2 regions of the Allorhizobium ampelinum S4 genome follow, and region 1 is predicted to be linked to the other one. Evidence: riboswitches for the same ligand, from Rfam matches in the RefSeq annotation. Region 1 holds a riboswitch; the other holds the start of a gene.
What was found. Region 1 has a riboswitch for cobalamin ahead of AVI_RS17485 (ABC transporter ATP-binding protein). Riboswitches for the same ligand answer to the same signal wherever they lie in the genome.
Positions count from the first base shown of each region.

Region 2: another riboswitch for cobalamin. It lies ahead of AVI_RS10420 (hypothetical protein); the one in region 1 lies ahead of AVI_RS17485 (ABC transporter ATP-binding protein).

Region 1 covers NC_011988.1:17,030-20,980, forward strand. Annotated here, with positions in the region: gene AVI_RS17480 (ABC transporter substrate-binding protein) at 1-803, opposite strand, end outside; gene AVI_RS17485 (ABC transporter ATP-binding protein) at 826-1,626, opposite strand; cobalamin riboswitch at 1,762-1,977, opposite strand; gene AVI_RS17490 (amidohydrolase) at 2,172-3,608, opposite strand; gene AVI_RS17495 (hypothetical protein) at 3,743-3,951, opposite strand, start outside.
Region 2 covers NC_011989.1:2,190,953-2,194,903, reverse strand. Annotated here, with positions in the region: gene trmFO (methylenetetrahydrofolate--tRNA-(uracil(54)-C(5))-methyltransferase (FADH(2)-oxidizing) TrmFO) at 1-362, opposite strand, end outside; gene AVI_RS29565 (DUF1127 domain-containing protein) at 516-659, opposite strand; gene AVI_RS10425 (hypothetical protein) at 1,110-1,574, shown strand; cobalamin riboswitch at 1,621-2,003, shown strand; gene AVI_RS10420 (hypothetical protein) at 2,144-2,446, shown strand; gene cobU (bifunctional adenosylcobinamide kinase/adenosylcobinamide-phosphate guanylyltransferase) at 2,451-2,978, shown strand; gene cobW (cobalamin biosynthesis protein CobW) at 2,982-3,951, shown strand, end outside.

The DNA of each region.
Region 1 (3,951 bases):
TTCTGTTGAGCGGTCACTTCGCCATAGTTGACGATGATGATCACCTGCGGATTCCGCTCGATCACCGGTTCCCAGGAGACTTCCGTCCAGCTTTTCTGCACGTCATCCATGATATTGACGCCGCCAGCCGCCTCGATCATTGCGGTCGGAATGCCGAAGCGACCTGATGTGAACGGCTTCTGTTCACCGGAATCATAGACAAAAACGGTTGCAGGCTTGTCTGTTGGACTGATTTTGGCCTGGATTTTTGCCAATTGCTGGCGATAGCCTGCAACCAATGCCTCTGCCCTGTCTTCGACCCGGAATATCCGGCCCAAGTTGATGAGATCGATGAACATATCGTCCATGGTCGGCTTGGCCTTGGCCATGATGTGAATGCAGCTTTCCGTCAGTTCATAGACCTTGATGCCCAATGGGCTGAGGGTGTCCGGTGTCACCTCGCCGCCGACCTTCATGCCATAGTTCCAGCCGGCGAAATAGAAATCCGCATTGGCATTGAGCAGGACTTCCTTGCTCGGATATTTCGGCGATAGTTCCGGCAGTTGGCTGACACCCTCGCGCAGTTTCTCATCCAGTGTCTTCCAGCCGGAGACCCCGGTATAGCCGACCATATGGTCCTGTAATTTCAGCGCCAGCATCATTTCGGTCAGGTTGACGTCATTGGAGACGGCGCGTTGCGGGGCTGTATCAAAGGTAACCTGACGGTTACAGCTCTTGACGGTAACGGGTTCTGCTGTGGCTGCGGTGAGGCTGACTGCGGCAAGAAAGGTTGAGAGTGTGAAAATGAGAAGAGCGTTTTTCATGTATGGTCCAATGGGTTGCGGATCAGGCACTGAGCGCGAAGGAAAAATTGCGGGTGGCGCCGCCATCCAGGCTGTGGACATGAGTTTGAACGGTGAAGGCCGCGGAGAGATGGTCTGCGGTCAGGACATCGCGCGGACAGCCCTCGGCAATCATCTGCCCGTCCTTCAGAATTATTGCTCTTGTGGCAAAGCCTGCGGCAAGATTGATGTCATGCAGCGTCGTCACGATGGTAATGCCGAGACCGCGCAGCAGATCGAGAATTTCCAACTGGTTACGAATGTCGAGATGGTTGGATGGCTCATCCAGAATGAGCAATTGCGGATCTTGCGCCAGCGCCCTGGCGACGAGAACGCGTTGCTTTTCGCCGCCTGACAAAGTTGCAAAATCACGTCGCGCCAGATCGGTGACATGGAGGTGATCCATGGCATGCAGCGCTCTGGCTTTGTCGTCTCCGGTGCTTTGCGACCTTTTCCAGGCGCGTTTCTGCCAGGGAATTCGGCCCATCATGACGATATCTTCGACGGTAAAAGGGAAATCTGCTGGCATTTCCTGGACTACGACGGCGATCCGGCGGGCGACCGTCCGCGGATCGATTGTCCACACATCCTGCCCGTCCAGTAGCACCCTGCCCTCACCCGGGCGCACCGCACGATAAAGGCAGCGCAGCAGAGTTGTCTTACCCGCCCCATTCGGGCCGAGAATGGCCAGGCGCTCACCAGCGGTAAGCGTAAAATCGATATTTTTTATCAGCGATCGCGCGCCAGTTGGCCCATAGCTGAGCCCCCTCACCTCAAGCGAGGCACCATGACCGTCACAGCTCATGCAGGAGCCTGCATCCGTTGACCGGACATCAGGCGTGCCGCGCCTCGGGCCGGATCGTCTGAACAAGGAACGGATGGCCACGCCTCTCGGCGGACCTGAAGTCTTATCGCTGCCATCGGAACACCCCGTCCGTTGCGGTTGAACATCTAAATGGCAGGTCTCCTGGCTTGCGGGTCGCTGTTGGCCTGCGCCTTCCCGGCTTATCGCCAGTGGCATCGTGCAGGCCCACTCGCCGCTCACAGTTGCGGGGGCAGCCACGGTTTCGGTCCCTGTTGGGTAAGCCTCACCGTATTCCCTTTTCAGCCGCAGCCTTCTTTGCAAGGCCACAGCACCATTTGGATCTATCACTGACATGGGTTGCGGTTCCGCACAAGTCCGTTTTCAAACTATATCGATAGTGTGGTTTTGTTATAACGTTACATAAAATGGGTCAAGCTAAAGAATGTGGATTTGTTCGGTTGGCTTGGTGCCAAGCCGAACAAATCCGGACCAAGCTTTACGGTTTAAGGAGGCAGACCGTTGAAAGTGACCCTGGATACGGCCTCTTACTTACGGCCACCCATTTCCACGATTGGCGGTTCTGCGTCGGCGGGCAAGGGACTTTGATAGGGTTGGCCCTTGCGACGGGCGACCAGATCAGCACGTGCCGCTTCGCGTAACTGTTCGCTTTCGAAGGCGGCGCGGCCTGTGGCGGCCATGACCTTTGCCGCAGCCACCATGCCCTTGTGAGCCAGAGGGCTTTTCCCCTGCGTCACCAATTGCCAGGTGTGGAACGGTGTGCCGATGGCGCAGGTCGGCCCATCGGCCTGCACGGTTGGCACCACCCAGCTGACATCGCCGACATCGGTTGACCCGGTCAGCAGCGGCGTGCGGTCATGGGCGGGCAGAATGAAATCGGCAAGCGGGATATCGCGCTCCGGCAGGCCTTCAAAACGCCAGGGTGCCGACTTTTCTTCCGGCGTCAAGACGGCGCGGATTGTTTCGGCGAAAGCCCGGTCCGCCGCATCGAAGGGTGGTGGGCCGAGTTCTTCCCAGGCCTCCTGCATGGCCGCCATTAGCGGACCATTGGTCAGCACGTTGGAAACGGCGCTGATCACCTGTGTTTCCAGTCGGGTTTCGGTCATCAATGCCGCACCCTCGCCAATTTTCTTCACCCGTTCCACGAGGGTCTTCATGCCTTGTAGCTCAGGGGCGCGGATCAGATAGCGGACCTTGGCATAGGCCTGGACGACATTGGGTGAAATGCCACCCGCATCGAGAATAGCGGCGTGTACGCGGCAATCGGATGGCATGTGTTCGCGCATATAATTGACGCCGACACTCATCAGTTCCACCGCATCGAGAGCGCTCCGCCCCAGATCGGGGTTTGATCCGGCATGGGCCGCCCTCCCCCTGAAAGTGAAATCGACACGGGAATTGGCAAGCGAGGTGGTGCGCTGCACGCCCGCGAAGGAGTTTGGATGCCAACTGATGGCGATATCGACGCCTTCAAAGGCCCCTGCCCTGACCATGAAGGCCTTGGCGGCTCCACCCTCTTCGGCTGGGCAACCATAATAGCGCACACGTCCAGGCAAGTCCTTTTCTTTCAACCAGTCTTTCAGGGAAGCGGCGGCCAGGAGAGCCGCGGAGCCGAGTAGGTTGTGGCCGCAGCCATGGCCGTTGCCGCCTGCGGCAATCGGCTTATGTTCAGCGACGCCGGCTTCCTGGCTGAGCCCGGACAGGGCATCATATTCGCCGAGAAACGCTATGATAGGACCGCCCTCCCCTGCTTCGCCCATCACAGCTGTGGGTATGCCGGCCAATTGTTCGCTGACACGAAATCCCTCCGCCTTCAGCATGGCGACATGCTCGGCAACGGACGATTCTTCCATATAACAGGTTTCCGGCATGCCCCAGATCCGGTCGCTCAAGGCGATAAAGTCAGGCGTCTTGGTATCGACAATCGACCAAAGCGCGGCGGATGTATTGGGGGAAACGGTCATGGGGCACCTTTGACAATAAACACCCGCCAACCATAAAAGCTTGGCGCTCAGCGGCAAGCTTTTATCCGCTGTTTTACCAGGCAATTCGATCTTGTGATGGAAAGTTAGTCATCCGGAAGGCCTGCTCTTCTGCTTCAGGAGAGCGGTTCTGTGCGTGTGTCTGCCGCGCGGGCCTTGGCTGCCTGAAGAATGTCGCGAGTTTCTCGCGCCTTGGCAACCGCTTCTGAAAGCGCCCGGTTTGGAACAGCGCCAGGATCTTCCTGGCCGTCGCTAAGCTGGCTCTCCTGTTCGAGACTACGGATCAAATCCTTGAAGGCCTCAGGTCCTTGCAGGCTTGCTGTCA
Region 2 (3,951 bases), on a different replicon from region 1:
ACCAGCGGGTGGGCATGCAGCGCCTGCGTCACAGCTTCGGCAAAGCCATCTCTGTCAACGGCAAGCGCGCCGCCTGCCGGTACCTGATGACGGTCGGCGCAGGCTATGATCAACGAGCCGGCCAGCCGCATTTCCGCATGGATAACCCCGACCGCATTGGCGGTGGCATCATCGGAGCGGAAGGAATTGGAGCAGACAAGCTCGGCCAGGCTATCGGTCTTATGGGCGTCGGTACCGCGAAGGCCGCGCATCTCATGAAGAATGACCGGCACGCCCGCCTCGGCGATCTGCCAGGCGGCTTCGGAGCCAGCCAGCCCGCCGCCAATGATGTGAATAGGGAAATAGGTGTTGTTGTCTGTCATGGCGGCTGCTTATCACGCCTTGCCGCCGCTTCCAATCTTCAACCGATCAAATTGCACTTTGGAGATGCGAGCTTGGTTTGGAGATCCAGAAATAGAAAACGGCGCCAAAAGCGCCGTTCATACAGTCAATTTCAACTTTAAAACCGGATCCGATTAACGGAACGAACGGTTGGCAATGTGACGGATGTCGTAACGGGTGATGCCGATGTCGGACAGGGTCTGGTTGGACAGGCCGCCCAGCTCGGACAGAGTGCGGCGATAGCTAATCCAGTTTTTTGCAATGCGGATCGGGTTCATGACGTTTCCTCGAGATCTTGGTTGCTGATCCGGCGGTCTCTCCCGCCTCAGCTGTTGACATGCTTATACATCGGGGAAGGTCTTTATGGCAGTGCAATAAATGGGCGACTGCTATGCGTTTGTGCAGATTCATGGCTATTAATTGTGCTTCGGCTAAGATTTGAGCGTGATCTTGGGACGCTCAAAACACGCCTTTTTCGAGTGAAATTCTCACCGGTCCGAGGGTGTGGAATCGCCGACCTTCAGGCGCAAGACGGTCCCATAATGGCTTTGTTTAACAAGAATCCAGCGGATATTTTCTTTTGCGCAACATTCCCTGCTTTGTGGCCAGCAAAAGGCGGCATAATTCGTCAAAACGCCGTCATCACGTCTATCTCCGTTGCGGACTTATAGCGTAAGCTTGCGGCAAGCTCTGGCTTTGATGGTCCGTGCCATATCTTTGTGCGGAGTATGACCTTGCTGCGGTATTTGCGCGTTCTTGCCTTTCTATCGATCTGCATGGCGCTTGCCGGGTGCATGGCAGGACTGTTTCAATCAGATCGGAAGAAGTTCTACTATGATATTCGTGCGGTCACCGTACTGGCTGGTCCAAAAGTGCCGTTGGTTCTGGTTCAGGGTGTGGAGCGGCGTCTGTCGGCTGCCGTCGCCGCTACGGTGCGCAGCGAGGTTCTGCCACGGGTGATTCTGACGGTCAGGGTCGAGGCGATGGCGAGTGGGCTTGGGCTGGACAAGCAGCATAACGAGGCCGAGGTCAAAGTCAGTGCTGCCTCGGTTGAAACCGGTGATGTGGTCGCTCAGGGCGCGTTCAAGGTGCTGACCATTACCAATGACCAGACGCTTGGCCCTGAAAGCCTGGCGGAAGAAATTTCAGCCCGGATACGCTCGCTGTTTTCCCTGACCGCGCCAAAGCTATAGCGGGTATTGGCTCATGGCTTGCAGATTGACTTAAAGCCTCATTCTGCTAACCCTAAAGGTGGATGGTTTTCGGCCTGAAGAGATTGAGGCTGGAAAGCAAAAGGGAATGCGAAGGCGTGGACCCAGACAGGGCATGCCAAACGCAGCCGACCCCGCGACTGTAGAACAGCGAGGGTTTTCCATCCGGTTTTGACGATCCTTGCATGGCGGGCCGCGTGGTGTGGCCGGTGCGGTGAGCGGACGGACCGGAAAAGCCACTGGAGTGGCAAAGCGATCTGCCGGGGTTGGACGCCTCTTTATCTACGAATCGTCCGCCTTTTCGCTTTTGCTATGACCTCCGGGAAGGTGAGGGAAATCTGCGAACGGGTGCCGTTATGGTACCGGTTTGACGCTGTGAGCCAGGAGACCTGCCGTCCGTGACGGGCTTTACGCCCAATTGGGGGAGAGATCCCCGACGCCAGCACGGAGGTTGTCGTGGCGCAACAGATTGATCGCGGGCCTTCCAGCCTCCGCTCCACGGTCTTTTGGCCGTTTTGCAGTATGCCGCCTGCGCCTAACGGAGGCAGGTCATGATGACGCTCGTGTCATCACGCAGCATAGGTGCCGCCTTAGCTCTGCTTGTGCTGGCGGCGCTGGTTTTTGCGTTGCTGCCGTTTTCCCGTCATGCGCCTTCTGGTCCTTCTCAGCGGCCCGCTGAGCAACAATTCCACGCACCGTCCGGTTCCAATTCCACCTTTGGCGGGGCGCTGTCGCAGCCAAGGTCGGATGTGCGGACGTCTGCGCCATATGCTGCCGATGCAGCCCCATCCGCATGGCCGGGCTTCGTGCCGCGCTCCAGCGGGCTCTACACGCCGCCTACGGGTGGAAACTGACGCCATGGCAGACACAGTTTCGAAACGTGTCTTCGTTCTCGGAGGCGCGCGGTCCGGCAAGTCGCATTTTGCAGAACAGCTTTGTGCCGAGACCGGCCTGGAGCGTCATTATCTGGCAACCGGGCGGGCCTGGGACGAGGAAATGCGCGCCCGGATCGACCAGCACCAGCAGGATCGTGGTCCGCTCTGGGTGACGCATGAAGAGCCACTGGCGCTGGTGGGTCGGCTGAAGTTTATCGATGCGCCGGGCCGGGTCATCTTGGTTGACTGCCTGACGCTCTGGGTCACGAATCTGATGATGGAGGAGGGGCGCGACATGGCTGCTGAGGCGCAAGCCCTTGCGGATCTGCTGCCCCGCCTTTCCGCCTCCATCGTGCTTGTTTCCAATGAAGTCGGCCTTGGCATTGTGCCGGAAAACCGCATGGCGCGCCATTTCCGTGACCATGCCGGACGGCTTCATCAACTGATCGCGGCAAGCGCTGACGAGGTTTACTTCGTCGCGGCTGGCCTGCCCCTGAAAATGAAAGGCTGAACAATGTTGCAACAGAAAATTCCCGTCACTGTTATCACCGGTTTTCTCGGAGCGGGCAAAACGACGATCATCCGCAATATGCTGATGAATGCGGGTGGCAAGAAAATCGCGCTGATCATAAACGAGTTTGGTGATCTGGGTGTGGATGGCGAAGTGCTGAAAGGCTGCGGCGCCGAGACCTGCACCGAGGACGACATTATCGAACTGACCAATGGCTGTATCTGCTGCACGGTTGCCGATGATTTCGTGCCGACCATGCAAAAGCTGCTGGCACGGGATGTGCTGCCCGACCATATCGTCATAGAAACCTCCGGCCTTGCCTTGCCCCAGCCGCTGGTGGCCGCCTTCAACTGGCCGGATATCCGCACCCGCGTGACCGTGGATGGTGTTGTGACGGTGGTCGATAGCGCTGCTGTCGCCGCTGGCCGGTTTGCTGACGACCATGACCGGATCGACGCCCAGCGCGCCGCTGATGACAGTCTCGATCACGAAAGCCCGATCGAGGAGCTGTTCGAGGACCAATTGACCTGCGCCGATCTGATCGTGCTCAACAAGACCGACCTGCTTGATGCCGATGGTCTTGCCAAAGTGCGGAGCGATGTGACCGCCCGGATGTCCCGCAAGCCGACCCTGATCGAGGCGAAGAATGGCGATGTGCCTGTTATGGTGCTGCTTGGCATTGGAGCGGGTTCGGAAGCCGATATCGATAATCGCAAGTCCCATCACGAGCTGGAGCATGAGGCGCTGCATGCCAGCGGTGAGGACCATGACCATCATCACGACCACGACGAATTTGATAGTTTCGTCGTCGATCTGCCGCAGGTGCGCGAGCCGGACCGTTTTGTCGATGGCTTGAAGACCGTGATCGAAGCGCATGACGTGCTGCGGCTGAAAGGCTTCGTCGATGTGCCGGGCAAGCCGATGCGGCTTGTGGTGCAGGCGGTCGGCAACCGCATCGACCAATATTACGACC